DNA from 2 places in the Paenibacillus sp. VT-400 genome. Region 1 is predicted to be linked to the other one. Evidence: predicted binding sites of a transcription regulator. Region 1 holds the regulator's gene; the other holds the start of a gene.

What was found. Region 1 encodes Rex, which represses fermentation and respiration genes when NADH is low (regulators of the CRP and FNR family bind a similar motif). Its sites were predicted from a motif close to TTGTGAAATATTTCACAA; they were not measured.
Region 2: the regulator Rex is predicted to act here: its motif matches at 3,147-3,164, upstream of EL84_RS04275 (cytochrome ubiquinol oxidase subunit I).

Annotation. Positions count from the first base shown of each region.
Region 1 is NZ_LELF01000067.1:3,326,074-3,334,847, forward strand. Features, by position in the region: gene EL84_RS25200 (DUF5590 domain-containing protein) at 1-183, opposite strand, end outside; gene EL84_RS25205 (amidohydrolase) at 221-1,528, opposite strand; gene EL84_RS25210 (redox-sensing transcriptional repressor Rex) at 1,515-2,168, opposite strand; gene dinG (ATP-dependent DNA helicase DinG) at 2,388-5,249, opposite strand; gene EL84_RS25220 (tetratricopeptide repeat protein) at 5,392-6,039, opposite strand; gene panD (aspartate 1-decarboxylase) at 6,133-6,516, opposite strand; gene panC (pantoate--beta-alanine ligase) at 6,509-7,405, opposite strand; gene panB (3-methyl-2-oxobutanoate hydroxymethyltransferase) at 7,402-8,280, opposite strand; gene EL84_RS25240 (biotin--[acetyl-CoA-carboxylase] ligase) at 8,624-8,774, opposite strand, start outside.
Region 2 is NZ_LELF01000047.1:422,791-431,564, forward strand. Features, by position in the region: gene cydD (thiol reductant ABC exporter subunit CydD) at 1-608, opposite strand, end outside; gene cydB (cytochrome d ubiquinol oxidase subunit II) at 610-1,665, opposite strand; gene EL84_RS04275 (cytochrome ubiquinol oxidase subunit I) at 1,610-3,025, opposite strand; gene EL84_RS04280 (tetratricopeptide repeat protein) at 3,408-4,700, shown strand; gene EL84_RS04285 (glycosyltransferase) at 4,697-5,692, shown strand; gene EL84_RS32445 (glycosyltransferase family 4 protein) at 5,694-7,235, shown strand; gene EL84_RS04300 (class I SAM-dependent methyltransferase) at 7,232-7,903, shown strand; gene EL84_RS30695 (glycosyltransferase) at 8,178-8,774, opposite strand, start outside.

The sequences.
Region 1 (8,774 bases):
CCAGATGTACTTGCGCAATTCATCATAGGATGTAATGCCCAGTTGCTCCTGTGCTGCTTGTATGGCGAGCGCTTCTTCCTTGCGTTGGTCCTGCGTGACATGAACGTAATAACGCTGAAGTCCAAACAGAATCAGAACCAGTGCAAGCAGCGAAATCCATATCCACTTCTTTTTTTTCTTCAAAAGCCGAACTTCCTTTCCCTATGATGCTGTCCTGCAATTAACGAGCAAGCAGACCATCAAATGCCAATTGAGACTCACGCAAAATGCGTTCTTCATCCAGCGTCAGACATTCGCCATGTTTCACTACTTGTTTTCCATCCACCCATACGTGTTCAACATCTTTGGCAGAAGCCGAGTAAATCGTATGTGAGATCAGGTCTGTATGTGGATAGAAATGTGCCTGTTCAATGTTAAGGGCGATAAAATCAGCCTTCATGCCAACCTGAAGTGCTCCGGTATTATTCAAGAAGATGGATTTGGCACCGTATGACGTTCCGAGTAATAACGCTTCGCCTGCTGGCACTGCCGTCGGGTCACCAGATACACCTTTGTGAATCAATGCAGCCAGTCTCATTTCCTCGAACATATCCAGGTTGTTGTTACTTGCTGGACCGTCTGTTCCGAGTGACACGGTAACTCCTGCTTTCAGCAACGCAGGTACCCGCGCAACACCGGAAGCGAGTTTCAGATTACTTCCCGGGTTATGGGATACAGCCACATCATGGCGGGCCAGAATCTCAATCTCTTCGTCATTCAGATGCACCGCATGTGCAACCAGGGATGGACGAGAGAAAAAGCCCAGTTTCTCCAGATGTGCCACAGGACGCAGTCCATAATCAGCCACGTTCTGCTCGACTTCACGAAGCGTTTCCGACATATGTGTATGAAGGGGAAGGTTTAGGTCGTTCGCGACCTGCACAAGCTTCTCTATGTAGTCAGGAGGGCATGTATATGGGGCGTGTGGCGAGATTACGGTTGTAATGCGACCATCTGCCTGTCCATTCCACTCACGTGCAAACGCTGCCGACTCCTCCAGCTTCCGCAATTGTTCTTCTTCCGAGCACAGCCCGATTACACCACGTGCCAGTGCCGCTCTAACGCCGGATTGCTCCACAACTTTGGCAACTTGATCCATGTGATCGTACATGTCCAGGAAAGCTGTAGTTCCGCCTTTCAACATTTCAAGCACTGATAGCGAAGTTCCCCAATATACATCTTCTGAAGTCATTTTCGCTTCCATCGGCCACATTTTTTCCTGCAACCATACTTGCAATGCAAGATCGTCTCCGTGCCCTCTGAGCAACGACATCGCTGCATGACCATGCGTATTGATCAGACCCGGCAGGAAGAACAGTCCTTTTCCATCCACTTTGGTACAATTTTTGTCTTCATCCGGCAATGTCTCACCAATATGCACAATCTTGTCATTCTCAACAACCATGTATCCGTGGACCACGTTCCATGTTGTGCCGCCTTCATTAACGGCAAATTTGCCGTTGTGAATTACCCATCTATTTGTTGTCATCTTCCTCGTCGTCCTTTCCAGTCTCCAAGTAATAGGCCAAACTAAGCAGATCCGTTGTAAAGTCAGCATGGTGAATGCGGATATGCGGCGGTGTTTTTAGAATGGTTGGTGCAAAATTAAGGATCGCTTCAATTCCTGATTCAATAAGCTGATCGGCTACATTTTGGGCTTCCGTATCCGGAACCGTGATAATTCCGATGCGAATATTTTCCGTTTTAACCGCTTCCGTCAATTCATCCATTGGTTTTACCGTCAAACTGTTGATTTGACTACCAATCTTCGGTCCGTATGCATCAAATACTGCAACAATCTTCATGTTGTCTTTCAGATATGCGTTGTAGTTGGACAAGGCCTGTCCTAGGTTACCCGCGCCTACCAGAGCTACATTAATTTGCTGATCAATTTTGAGAATGTGACGAATTTTCTCGATCAGATATGATACATCATACCCGATCCCTTTACGACCAAAATCACCGAAGTAAGCCAGGTCTTTACGAATTTGGGCCGGATTCAGATCCAGCCTCTGTCCAAGCTCTTGAGAAGAAACAGTAGCCACCTCACGCTGATGCAACTCGTTCAAATAACGCAAGTATACAGGCAGACGTCGTACCACCGCTTCCGAAATTTTATCCGATTTCATTCTTGCTCCCCCTTACCAAGGCCACGATAAAATAATAGATGAAAAGATGAGCATTCTGTATAAAACTCAAAGATAAACGTGACATTTTATACAGAATGCTCCTTGTAATTTGGGTTATAAGTTCTTACGTGCAACTGCTTTAATCGGATACGGAAATATCTAATAAAGTTTAACGCCAAACGATAGTGTCATGCAATGATATAACGAACAAAACAACCATTATTTTTGTTCATTAGCAGGTTTTTCCAACCACTCGGTAATTCGTGGAACCATCTGCTCCGTGAGCATGTGTTCCATTTTGGGACCAGGTAATGAATATAAAAAGAATTTACCATAGTACGCTTCAATCACCCGTGTATCATAAACAATGACAATTCCTCTGTCCTTTGCTGTACGCACCAATCGGCCAAATCCCTGTTTGAAACGAATGACCGCTTGTGGCACGGACAGTTTCATGAACGGATTTTTCTTCTGTTCCTGAAGCAGCTCACTCTTGGCTTCCACCAACGGATGATTCGGTGGCTGGAAAGGCAGTCGAACAATAGCGAGACAGGTTAGCGCGTCTCCCGGGATATCTACACCCTCCCAGAAGCTGCTTGTGCCCAGAAGTACCGTTGCTTTGGCATCTTGAAACCTGCGAGTCAATTTGGAACGACTTCCACTGTCAACGCCTTGCCCAAGCAACGAGATGTCGTTGCCAGACAGTGCCTCCTTCAGCGGATCATAGACCTGTCGCAACATCTTGTATGAAGTAAACAGAACCATCATGCGTCCACGCGTAGCAATTGCCGTCTCTGCAAGTGATTGCACCAGCATATTAACAAAGTGCGCATCACCCACACTTCCCTTCACACTCGGGAAATCACGCGGAATCACCAGAAGTGCCTGATCGCGATAGTTGAAAGGTGATGGCAACATCGACGTTAACAGCCGATTGTTCTCGGCCGCTTCCTGCAAGCCAAGCTGTTCAATCATGAACTGGAATGACTTATCTACCGAAAGCGTAGCCGATGTAAGCACAACACTTTTCTTTTTATCAAAAAATAAATCCTTAAGTTGTGCACTCACATCTACAGGTACGGCATACAGCTGGAGAGATTTGCTGCGGAATTGGCCGCTGGCTTCCATCCAGTACACCGTTTTGGCATCATCCATACGCATGAAGAAACGTAGATTCTCCTTCAATGTGGTCAGATCTTTCAGCAGTCCTGTAATGTCCGTGATCAGACTATCCGATTGATAATCATCCTGATCTTCTTTCACCTCAAGCAGCAATTTGTCCCCTTTGCGAACCAAATCGCCCAGAGTCACATAGATCTGGTTCTCCAGATCCTGCAACTCCTGCCATTTTGCAGGTTTCTGAGATGCTTTCAGACGCAGTGAAAATTGCCCCGTCTCTCCCGGTGAAGCATCACTTCGTTCAGGCAACAGACCAAACAAGGCATCGCTCATACGATCCCACAGCTCCTTAACTTCAAGAGCGAGCGGGAACATCTGATCCACCATGGAGCCCCATTGCACCGAATTTTCATGCCCGGATAACTGCGAACGAAGCATAGGCAGCTGACCATTACGACTGTCTTTAAATAGGCGGGTCAGTGTATGAACCAAGGTGAAATATTTCATATGCATTCCAAGATGTTTACCAGCGACATCCTCCAGATGATGTGCCTCATCGATCACAAGACTCTCATAGGCTGGCAGCAGCTGATGCGCGGCTTTCACATCCGTAAATAATTTGGAGTGATTGGTGATTACGATATCAGACAACCCTGCTTCATGTTTGGCACGATGGTAGAAGCATTTACGGAACCATGGACAGGATCTTCCCAGACATGATTCGGATTCACTCTGTACGGTCTCCCAGAAGTCCCCTCCGCGTCCGCTAAGGTTAAGTTCCTCATCATCTCCGGTTTCGGTCTGCGTAAGCCAGACGATCATCTGAGCAGCTGTGAAATAATCCTCTTTCGGTGTGGCGAATTCACGTTTATTGATTTTGTGTTCAAATTTGCGCAGGCACAGGTAATGTCCACGTCCTTTGAATACAGCAGCCTTAAACGGGAACGGAACCACTTGAGTCAGCATCGGAATGTCCCGCTCTCTCAATTGCTCCTGCAGATTGATCGTATGCGTGCTAACCATAACTTTCTGTTCTTGCTTCACACTTTCGTAAATAGCAGGCAACAGATACCCTAGAGATTTACCGGTACCCGTTCCAGCTTCGATCAAGAGATGTTTCTCTTCATCCAGGGCTTGCCTTACACTGCTGAACATCTGAGTCTGCGCTTCACGCTCTTCGTAATGATCCAGTGTATCCTTCAGATTCTCCCGAACCTGGTCCATAAACTGTTCGAAGCTTACACCATCGAGGGGGTTAGCCTCCCGCTCATCGCGTGGTGCACCAATATCGGTCCAATCACTTACATTAAGAGCAAGCTGACGATAATAGGTATGTCCGTCCAGATCCTGAATCGGCTCTGCTTCCTTCTCACTGCGCATTCCGTCCAAAAACCAACCCAAGTCACTGTCTTCTGGTGCAAACAGGTCACTGAGGCGCTGAATCGTTATGAGCGGTAATTCCTTTAACTCATCCAGACACTTGAGCAGCACATAGGCTGTCGCCAGTGCATCGCTGTCTGCCTGATGAGGGCGATCATGTTGAAATCCAAATTCGGAAGACACATAACCAAGTTGATAAGAACCCAGTGATGGGAATGTGATCTTCAGAAAATCAATCGTGTCCAGAATGCGGCCAGTGAACGGCAAATAACCGCAACGGTCAAGAGCATTCTGCAAAAAGTGAAAATCAAAAGCGACGTTGTGTCCAACAAGCACCACATCATTAAGTAGCGGAACCATCTCCATCATCATCTCTTCGAGTGAAGGAGCGTCCGCCACATCTGCATCGGTAATACCCGTCAACCCCGAAATAAACGGGGGGATCGGTACACCAGGGTTCACATAAGAACTATATATTTGAGTTATGCTGTAGTCATGATCTATGATGGCAAGTCCGGCCTGTATAATCTCACCGTCGGACTGCGTGCCGGTTGTTTCGAAATCCAATACGGCAAATTTCATTGCAATGTACGGTCCCTTCCATTCCAGTCTATGTTACAGCATAGCAAAAAAAAGGGGATTTGAAAATTAACTGACAAAAAAGCGGTGTCCCCGCCGCTATGCCAAAGGAGGGAACACCGTTTTTTTGTCGCCGAATTCCCGCTTAATGAAGGGTCGTCAGCTGATTAGCATATTGCAATTTTCCCCTGTTCAACCTGCATGCTTCCATGTTGTACAGGGGTTCGGTCAATGTTGGGTCATACTGAAGGGCCTGTGCAAAGAGTGAACATGCAGCTTCGGGATTGGCAAGCTTGGCTTGAATACAGCCTAGGGCGTTACACACAAGCCCTTTCAAGCGAGGTGAACCTTTAAGGTACATGATCTGCTGTAAATGTGTTCCGGCTTCCGCCATTTGTTCCAGATTCAGATACGCGAGCGCCAGGTAAAAACGAGTCAATGCACTCTCCGGATGGTCGGTCACAACCCGGGAGAACTGCATGATCGCCTGCGGATACATCTGTAATTTGAAATAACCCTGACCTCGACTGAAACATTCCAGATGGATTTCAGGCAGAGCGGTAACAGCTTCCTGTTCCGGTTCAAGGGAAGCAGGCTTATCCATCTCCCGCTCCCTCACCTGGCTCATCTTTTCTTCAAACATCAGCCATTCATCCAGCATTCCGTCACTCATCCGCTTAAGCAAGTTCCACTTTTGCAGCAATTCTTGTTTGTTCAGGCCTTCAGCGGAAGGATAGCTCTTGATAATTTCATCTAACATGTCGTTCATTTCTGCGAAAACATGCTGGAACATCGATGCATCCCCACCCTTGAAAAAATGGATTAGTGCAGTGACCTGTACTCATTTTTTGCTTCAAGGGCCGATTTCATTCTCCTTACCAGTCGATTACATAATTGTTGCGTGGACTTCCTGTTTCATCGTTTGTACAGGTTTATTCTGCCCATCTACAAACACAACGGTTGGTTTGTGAGTATTTGCCTCTTCTTGCGACATCATGGCGTAAGAAATGATAATGACGTTATCTCCTGGCTGTACCAGACGTGCAGCTGCGCCGTTAAGACATATGACTCCGCTTCCGCGTGGTCCTGGAATCACATATGTTTCCAGACGTGCACCATTGTTGTTATTCACAATTTGCACTTTTTCGTTTTCCATTAAGTCGGATGTTTCCATCAAGTCTTCATCTATGGTAATGCTACCCACATAGTTCAAGTTGGCTTCCGTTACCGTAGCCCGGTGAATTTTGGATTTCATCAGTGTTCTAAACATGGGACAGTACCTCCGATTTTTGCAACCTTATATTGTCAATCAATCTTGTTTTTCCGAATTTCACCGCAAGTGCGATGAGCAGATCGTCACGGCCTTGAACTTCTTCCTGATCTGTGAGCGGCTCCAGACTTGGAAAAGCCTGAATCTCGGCGTAGTCGATAACGGCAAGCGGTGAGGTTGCAATGTTCTCGCGCAGAATACGACGGATATCTGCGGCTGTAGTAGCTACACCTGTATCTGCGGCTTCCTGAGCTGCACGCAGTGCCTTCGACAGAACCAAGGCCTGTGTACGCTGTTCTGCGCTAAGATAGACATTACGTGAACTGAGAGCAAGACCATCCTCTTCGCGAACAATCGGACAGGGTACAATTTCTACAGGCATATTCAAATCATTCACCATCTGTTGAATGACCGCAACCTGCTGAGCGTCTTTCATTCCAAAAAATGCACGCTGTGGCTGTACGATGTTGAAGAGCTTGGAGACTACAGTTGTTACTCCGTCAAAATGTCCTGGACGTGAAGCGCCACATAAGCGCTCCGTCAGTTTTGAGACAGATACGGTCGTTTGCGTTGCCTGTGGATACATCTCTTCAACAGAGGGAATAAATACGATATCCACTCCTTGTGAGCGTGCTGTTTCCACATCTCTGGCTTCATCCCGCGGATAACTGTCAAAATCTTCATTAGGGCCAAATTGAATTGGATTAACAAATATGCTTAATACCACGATATCGCTCTGTTGTCTGGCTGCCTGCATCAAGCTTGCATGACCTTGATGAAGATAACCCATTGTTGGTACAAGACCTACAACAGACGCACTGGACCGAATCGCTTGACGCTTCAAGCTTAGTTCCTGTCTTAACTCTGCGATTGTCCGTAATACTTTCATGAGTTACTCCCCACCTTTTCCTTGCGTTGTCCGCCGTACAGTTGATCCAGAACACCATCCGCAGCATTGAATACATGCTCTTCGGCAGGGAACGAACGATCTTTCACTTCTTTCACGTAAGCTTCGATGCTGGTTCTGATTAATGTACCCACATCTCCATAGGTTTTGACAAATCGTTTGGGTGTATACGGAGAGGCGTATTGAACCACATCGTGGAATACCAGTACCTGACCATCACAGCCTCGTCCTGCTCCAATTCCGATGGTAGGGATGGACAGTTCCTCCGAGATCGCCCGTGCAACTTCTTCCGTAACCAGTTCAAGCACAATGCCAAACGCACCTGCAGCTTCCAGAGCTTTGGCTTCGTCCATCAGGCGTTTCGCATCCGCTGCATCCTTGCCCTGAATGCGGTAACCACCAATCTGATTAACCGATTGAGGTGTCAGTCCGATATGTCCAAGAACAGGCACGCCTGCATGCACGACTGCTCTGACGGTGTCCGCTATCTCGACTCCGCCTTCCATTTTAACCGCATGGGCATGCCCCTCTTGCATCAGTCGACGTACACCTTTAAGCGTCTCATCCACGCTGCCATGATAGGTCATAAAAGGCATATCAGCCACAATAAATGTCTTCTCAGCACCGCGCACTACGGAACGTGTGTGGTATACCATGTCGTCGATGGTCACCGGAAGCGTCGAATTATAACCCAGTACTACATTGCCGAGTGAATCACCTACCAGGATCAGATCAATACCTGCTTCCTCTGCTAGGAGCGCTGTTGGATAATCGTAAGCCGTGATCATGGTAAGCGGCACGCCATCCTGCTTATATTTTTTCATTTTCACAATATTCAACGCTTGTTTGTTCGCCATTTTTTTCATGGCTCCTTTCTTCTTTTCAAATAAACGCAACAAAAAAACCTTTTAGTTTTCCACTAAAAAGTCCCGAAAAGTCAAAAAAGAGTCACTTGCGATCGTCCCTTCTGTCTCGGTCCTCTTCGGCTCAGAGCAGAATCCAACAACTCACTTAAACGTATTTCATTCTTGCACTGCGGTCTGCTTACATAAAACACATCAAAGCAGAACAAAGGTTACTGTTACGGGAGTGCAATTCGGTCTGCATTAGCCGATATCGCCTCACGAACACAGTATACCAAAGTTCTGCTCAAACTTCACGTCTTATGTTCATTTTACCAGTGAAAATTCGACAAATTGTTTATGATTTCCAGGAAATCTCACCAGAGATGATTAGCGTATGTTCTCCATCGTGCTTCTCCACGATAAGTGCACCAGAAGGGTCAAGACCAATTGCCTTCCCTTCAATCACACCATGAGGATTCGTCACTGTAATCTCTCGATTCATCGAT
Region 2 (8,774 bases), on a different contig from region 1:
TCCAGCCCCCGCAGGGTATCAACAAAATGGTTAGCGAGTGCTCTGTAGGATCTGAATTGTCCGTCTATCTTACGCTGAGCTGCGAGGCCAATCAGAATCATGAATACGATCAGGATTGGGAGTGTCAGCATCAGAATAACCCCGGACATCAGATCCAGCTTGAACACATACAGCAAAATGACGATGGGTGTGAATCCTATGCCCAGCACGCGAGGAATGAATAGTTCCAGATACGTCTTGTATTGAGCTGTTCCCTCACGTGCCAGTGTGACCAGATGGCCTGTGCCCTCTGTCTTGGCATAACGCGGCCCGAGCCTGAACCACTGCTCCACCATCTGTCTGCGCAGATCAGTCCCTGTCTTCTCCGCATATCGTGAAGTCACGAGTTGTAACCAGAAGGATAGGGCGTAGCGGGCGGCAAAAGCAGCCAGGAACAGCAGCAGTATCGGGTACTGCTCCGTTACGGATGAACCTTCAAACAATGCCGTGATGGCCTGTGCCAGCCATTTGGCTTGCATAATGATCGTCATCGCCTGTAGCAGCACCAGCGCTGATGCCAGCGCAAGTACCGGCCGGATGCCCGGCAGCTTCATTAGCCCCCGTCCCATATCAGTACTCCAGGTGGTGCTGCTCGTTCAGACGTTTGCGGAAGATATAATAACTCCAGATCTGATAGCCAAGAACAAACGGCAGCAATGTGCAAGCTACAATGGTCATTACTTTCAATGAATACGCACCCGATGCGGCATTGTATACAGTCAGGTCATACGCCGCTCCAAAGGAACTCACCATCACTCTTGGGAAAAGTCCGATAAAGACCGAGGCAAAGGCAATTGCAATCACTGCCCCAGTCATACCAAAAGCCCAGCCTTCACGCTTCTGACGAACAAAGTAGGCCGCAAGTGCAAGCGAGACTGCACCAAGTACAACCATAATCCAAAGAGCCCAACCGCGTACGGTGAATACATCGGTCATGAAATACGTCATTAATGCGTAAACAGCGAGCAGTGCAGCCAGCGGCAGCATCAATTTTTGAGCTGTCTTCAAGGCACGCTCTCTGAGATCACCTACTGTTCGTAGTGATGCAAACAGCAATCCATGAACCAGACACAGCAGGGTTACACTCAAGCCACCAATCACGGTGTACGGATTAACAATATCGAGGAATCCTGCACGCAACTGCATCTCCCCATCAATGGGCAGACCCTTCATCAGCGTGGCAAAAACCACGCCGAACAGGAAAGGCAACAGCGCGCTGGAGACAACAATGATGATGTCCCATGTTTTGCGCCAGCGCTGCTGTTTCATTTTACTGCGGAATTCGAACGCAACTCCGCGGCCAATCAAGGCGAGTAACACCACCACAAGTGGCAGGTAAAAACCACTGAACAACGTGGCATACCAGTGCGGGAAGGCAGCAAACATCGCGCCCCCTGCCGTAATCAGCCATACTTCATTACCATCCCAGAACGGACCGATTGAGTTAATCAGGGTCCGGCGTTCACGATCTGTTTTGGCAATAATGCCTGTAGACATCCCCACACCAAAATCAAAACCTTCCAAAAAGAAGAAACCAACAAACAATACGGCAATCAGCAAAAACCACAACTCACTTAGTGACAACGGAATAACCTCCATCCACGCCGAACGGATCGGCCGATTCATCGTGATCTTCTGGCTTCTCGACCGCAAACGGTCCTGCTTTGATCTCACGTACGAACAGGTATACCATCACGATTCCGAGAACCGTATACGCAGCGGTAAAAGCGATGGTCGAGAACAGGATCATGCCTGCGGATACGTTCGGCGAGACCCCGGCTTCGGTTGTCATATAGCCAAATACTGTCCATGGCTGTCTTCCTACCTCGGTCATAATCCAACCTGACGTATTGGCGATAAACGGCAGGGAGATGGCGAACACCATCAGACGCATAAACCACTTTCCAGCGACCTCCAGCTTCTTACGCATGGCTAGGAACGTACCGTATAGCGCCAATGCAATCATTAAACCACCCGCTGCGATCATAATGCGGAAACTCCAGAATGTTGTCCGTACCGGCGGGATGTAGTCCCCCGGTCCATACGTCTGTTCATACTCAGCTTGAAGCTCCTTCATGCCTTTGACACTACCGGAGAACTTGCTGTAGGACAGATAACTGAGCAATCCAGGGATTTTGATCTCACCCGTACTCTCCTGTTTATCCGGGTCAATAAAAGCGACCACCGTCCATGGCGCCGGATCTTCTGTCGTTGTCCATGTGCCCTCACTGGCTGCCATCTTCATCGGCTGTGTCTCCACCAGATATTGCGCCTGGAAGTGACCCGAGAATGCGACGCCGAATGAAGAAACAAGAGCGATAATGATCGCAATATTAAACGATTTGCGGAAGATCTCCACATCCTGCTTTTTCATCAATTTGTAGGCACTGATCCCGGTTACGACGAAGGCCCCTGTCATCAATGCCCCAAAGATTGTATGTGGGAACTCAACGAGAAGCTGACCATTTGTGATGAGTGCAAAAAAATCATTCATCTCGGCTCGGCCGTTGTTAATCTCAAACCCAACAGGATGTTGCATAAATGAATTGGCTGCCAGAATCCACAGCGCGGACAGGAATGTGCCGACAAACACCAGCCAGATGCAGGCCAGATGCACTTTTTTGGACAAACGATCCCATCCAAATATCCACAATCCAATAAATGTAGACTCCATAAAAAACGCCAGTAGCGCTTCAATAGCCAGTGGCGCACCGAACACGTCCCCGACAAATCGGGAGTACTCGGACCAGTTCATACCAAACTGGAACTCTTGCAAAATACCTGTGACTACCCCGACGGCAAAGTTAATCAGGAACAGCTTGCCCCAGAACTTGGCCATCGTTTTGTAGATCTCCTTACCCTTAACAACGTACAACGTCTCCATGATTGCAACCAACAGTACAAGACCGATGGATAGCGGGACAAAAAAGAAATGGAAAATCGTTGTAAGTGCATATTGGATACGCGATAACATAATCGGATCCATACCGTTACCCCTTCTTTCTGTTCACTTCGCAGTATGCGTATTTGGCATTGAAGCTGCACCTTCGCTGTCTGTCCGCCAAATACGTTGATGAACGTATTGTGCCAGATTACCTATTTTATACATGTGAGAATTATCACAATCTTCGTCTCTAGAGCAAAAAAAAGTGATCCTGGTCACACAAAAGATAAAATTCAGCCTATTATCACAGCATGCCAACTGCATCTATTCATGGAAGATACTCATGTTTGGGACGGAATGCCCATATGTTAGTCTCAGGCATATCATGCGAAGTACCGTGAGGGCTTTACATATGAAGTGAAAGCATGAAGCACATGCAGAGTGAAGACGCTCCATATTACAGTCAAGGTGAGGTGAACTATTCATGGAAAAACCTGCACCACTACCAGGTGAAGACGCCGAAGCCAGCCTGGATAAGGCCAGTACAACACAGCCCCCTGTCCGGTATGTTCTCTTCCCTCGCAAAGGAGGCTGGTCATCCTTTCCCTATCCCGATATTGCTGCACTGCTGTCGATCGAGGGAGAGGTCTACTATGTCAGCAGCCTGACGCAAACAGAAGATGTACCTCCGGTCATTACCGCCATCTCCCTCCCTGAGGCTGAGCAGCTATTGCTGGAACCTCGCACCGTAGCCGTGGTCGCCCATCCCTACTGGCTAATAGCTACGGCTTCGCTGGAGCCTGAGCTATGTATTGCCCTGCTCCCTGAGCCTGCTGGAAACGAAGCAGAATCTCCGCTATGGGAGAGCAGTATTTCCAAACTGGTCGGCATCGCCGATCTGGTAGGCACATCCTCCGAAACACGTTATATGAAGCTGTTATTCCAAGGCGTACGTGCCATCTGGCTGGGCGGAGAAGACCCTGCACCTGCGGGTACGATGCAAAAGGATGATCTCGAAGTCCCTCTCCGGGACTACGAACTGCTCTTCTTGCATGCGCTACGGCAGATCCTGTCAGGCACTCCAGATAGCGTCACCCTGCTTCAATGCAGTGTACGTGCCGACTTCTACCGTCAGCTCCGTGCCAAAGCAGGTGCACATGAGACGATATCCTTTTTGCTGGCAGCCTATGAGTACTTGCTTGAAGATCCGCGGGCCGTCCATTCGTTGCAAGAGGCCTTCACCCATGCGGTCATGAATGGTCGCAGTGATTGTGTGGTCTCCCATTATCGATTCCTGTCTGCCATCCATGCCCGGGCTGGACAGTTGGAGGACGCCCTGCGGGTATATGGAATTAGTGCAGCAGATGAACAAGAACGGCATCATTATGAACAGCTCTGTCGCTGGTTTGAGGCAGGAGAAGATCAACTTGTACGAGCGGAACTACTCCGTATGAACGATGATTACGGAAACGCCCTGCGTATCCTGGACGAACTTGGCGGAGAAACGGCGAGACATTGGAAATTCCGCATCTACCAGGAGACTGGACGTGTGGAAGAAGCACTGGCTCTGGTGCATGCAGTCGATATTCAGGATGATGCCAGTCGCCGGGATTACCAGCAATTATCCGGCAGTGCGCTGGCACTGCGAGGGGAACGACACGGGGCAGTCCGACATTTCCTTGAGACAGCACTGGAGGATGAAGATGCGCTGGCCCGGATTGTGGAGCTGGAGCTGTTGGATCATGCTGTACAGCAATTGCTTGGGGAGGTGCCATGATGCTGGACCCGAAGAAGCGTAGACAACAGTTGAATGGGCCAATGGTGCACAGGGATATCCGAACCGAAACCACTTACACGCCAACCGAAACAGTCGATCGAACACATACAGACGCATTGGGAAATGGCGATCACACCCCGGTTCATGCACAACCAACGCAGGACATCCGAAGCCAAGTGCATCACTGGAATGATTCACAAGGTCAGGCAGAACAGAATGCTGCTGTAACACATGAGGAAACAAGTATATTCAAAGAACCCTTCTCCATTCGTCGGGTTCGCAAAAACAAAGGCAACAAGCTGACCGCCGTGCTCCAGGTTCGCAATGAACGTGGCCGATACCTTGAAGAAGTATTGCATGATCTGAGTGAGTTCGTGGATGAGATCGTCATTGTGGACGATGCCAGCACAGACGGAACACCGGACATATGCAAAGCCTATCCAAAGGTGGTCCGTCTGGAGGTATTGGAGAAACCGCTGTTCGCCGAGGAATGGCGACTTCGCAATACCTTGTGGCAAGCGGCTGCGGGAACATGTCCCGACTGGTTGCTCTCAGTTGATGCGGATGAGCTGTACAGCTCAGAGGCCAAGAAAGCCATACGCACTCTGATTAATCAGGAGTATGCGGACTGGTTTGCATTCCGATTCTACGATATGTGGGGTGGCCGGACCCACTACCGGGAAGATGATCTCTGGTCTCTGCACAAACGTCATACCGCTTCACTTGTACGATATATGCCTGGATATCCTTATTTTTATCCACAACAGAATCATCATGTTCCCCGTCTTCCCTTGTCCTGCACGGTATTGCCTGGAGTCAGCACGGAATTGAAGGTTCAGCACCTCGGCTGGGCAGGCAGTCTGGAGGACCGGGTTCGTAAATATTTGCGTTACAAGCGCATTGATCCTGGCGGTGAGTGGGGCAATCTTGCACACTACGAGTCTATTCTCGATCCGGAACCTCGGCTGATTCCCTGGAAGGAGGGACCGTGAGATGGGCGTGGTGAGTATTCTGACGCATAGTTTCACCGACGGGTACAACCGGGAATTCGGTCGTGTATTTGGTGGTGGACTGGAGCGATATATTCTGGATCTGTGCAGTGTCATCCGAGGACTCGGGCATATTCCCGAAGTTCATCAACTGTCCTATTTTGAAGCATTCCAGACTCGGACGGAGCAGATTGACGTATTTGGTTATTCGTACGACATGGATAATGTACCGGAAGCCTTTGACCGGATGGCAGCAGCAGCGCGCGGCCCCGTGATCTATGCCAGCTGTCTGTGGCAACCCATCACCTACAAACCCGGCAGTCTTGGCATCTGTCACGGCATTAACTGGGATCGTCCCGGACTGCCACTGGAGACCAAACAACAAGTCGCGGAACATATTCAACTGGCTCTGGATGGACTCGTGCGCATTGTATCCGTGGATTCTCATTTCCAGACCTTTTGCCGGGCTGCGTGCACCTATACCGATCCAAGGCAGGTTGTCCTGATTCCCAATGCGGTGGATACGTCTTATTTCACACCAGCCCCACCAACACGAACCTTCGAGCAGAATCAGGAAGACGAATGGCTTGTCGCATGGAAGAATGATCTGGCGAGTCATGAAGAAAATGTTGGTGCAGTTATATCAGGGGTGCAAGCTGTAGAAGGCAAGGGTGGAATGAGTCGTGATGGAGCGGACAGTGGTAAGGCTAACAGAGATGGAGGTGGGGATACAGATAGCGATCAAGAACGAGAGGAGAAAGAAACGGTAGATTTCCATTTGAATTTATCGAAACTGGAAGAAGTCGAGGCAGATGGCGAAACGTATAGGTTTGCTCATAACCACCGGAATTCAAAGGATTGGGCTACGGAGATTCTGGTAGAAGCAGATGCTGAGTATCAGGTTAATGTCACCATTCAGGGACAGGCTGAAAAGAAAACTGTGGATGCCCGTGTGACCTCTCCCCGCCCAATTCGCATTATCTATCCACGCCGCATCAGCATGGAACGGGGTATTATTCCAATGATGCTGGCGGCGGATAAACTACTTGGAGCCTTTCCAGATCTGGAGGTTGAATTTGCCGGGGAACTGGTCGAAGGCAGTACAGTCGGGAGAGTCTTTCGTTACTGGCATCGTACTCATCCACATGCGGAGCGAATTAACCAGCGCACGTATGATTTCCGGGATATTCGGGAGGCCTACCATCAGGCAGATATCGCTGTGATTCCAACTGTGTTCTCGGAAGGCACCTCCTATGCCTGTCTGGAAGCGATGAGCTGTGGACTTCCGGTAATTGCCTCCAATGTTGGCGGATTGAATGATCTGATTCAGGATGGTTTTAATGGGCTACTGGTACCTCCTGGTGAGCAGGAACTAACCGCTGCACTGGTACGTCTTGTACAGGATCGGGCCGAGCGAGAACGACTGGGAATCTATGCGCGCGAGACTGCACTGTCCTATGATCTTGCCAGGTGGCGGAGCCGGTGGAGCACGGTGTTGGAATCTTTTTTGGCAGAGACAGGATTAAAGGAGGGAATTCGGGGATGATGGATACGCCCAAGGCAACGGAATTCATGGAATCAAGATACATTCGGCAAAGTGACCCTAAAACGGACACATTGGTCTTCCCGCTGCATCCGGCATGGTGGAGCCGTCCCTACGAATATGAATGGGCCCGGCGGTTTGCACGTCCAGATGATGTGGTCCTTGATGCAGCCTGCGGCATCTCCCATCCATTCAAATTCTGGCTTGCAGAGAACTGCCGCGAGGTTCACGCCTGTGACTGGGATGAACGTATTTTGTCTGAAGAGGCGATAAGACTGGATATCGTTTCTGACTTTGGCGAGCAAGCCGCTCAGGATCTGCCGGAATCAACTCTCGTCCGATTGCACCGTGCAAAAGCCAATCTGGCCCAGCTTCCGTACGAGTCGGGTAAGTTCGACCGGGTGTTCTGTATCTCTGTACTGGAGCATCTGGATACAGGCACAATGCTGCGGGCGTTTCGGGAATTCGCCCGGGTACTGAAGCCAAATGGACAGTTAATCGCTACCTTCGATGTGCCCGAGATGCGGCCGGATCTGCTGGAGACGATCATGGCTGTCACCGGATTAACCATTGAAGATAAGCTGAATGTGAAAGAGCCAGACGATGCCATCTGGTCTGATATGTACGGCACGCCGATCCGCTGTTTTCGAGCGGTGATATGCAAAGGTTGAGACAAATTGGGTTACGTTGATTTAAGTGCAGAGTGGAAAATTGAGGGCTTAAGGGCTCGACCCATTAGCAACGGAACAATACACGGTTCGGGCAATGCTCCGATTACCGGTAGCTCCGTTGCTTTTGCAATTTCAATCGGATGGGCTATTGCGGGAATATGTGGGGATGGAGGTTGGGGACTAGAGACTAGGAATAAGAGATTAGGAATTAGGAATTAGGAATTAGGGATTAAAGATTAAAGATTAAAGATTAAAGATTAAAGATTAAAGGAAATTATAGGTGTACCAGTAACATGTTGCACTGGTTGGTGTATTCATCAGCAGAGGCTGCGCCGGGTGCTGTCAGGCGCAGCAGGGTGTGCAGGCCCGGTGGGATTGTTTTCGCCGGGCGACCTGTGGCGGCAGGTTGCCGCGCAGTGAGTTGGGCCGATTCGGCCCATTCACGCGCCAGGCTCTGCCGCCCAGCGAGCAGCGCGAGCGTGCCCGCGAGGAGCGCGTGAGCGGTGCGCTCCGAGGCGGGCACTTCGTCCGCGTGGGGCTGCTGCGCGCCGTCAGGCGTGCCGCATAGCGCAAGCAGCCCTTCGCGGACGCTCGCGGGTGCGCGCAGCATCCCGCAGCGTGCCGCAGGCGGAAGCGCTGCAAGCAACGCCAGCGCGCCGCGAGGCGGCAGGGCTTGCAGCAGGCGCAGCCATGCGGCCCAGGCGCCTACGCCGGCGAGCGCTTGCGCAGACGCGAGCACGCCGCCCGGCGCAGGCGCGGTCGGGCCGCCTGGCGCTGCGCCGCGGGGCGGGCTGCACGCCAGGCCGCTGCTGCGGGCCGTGGCCCCGCGCAGCAGCAGCGCCTCGGCGGCGTGGGCCGCGGCGGGCAGCGC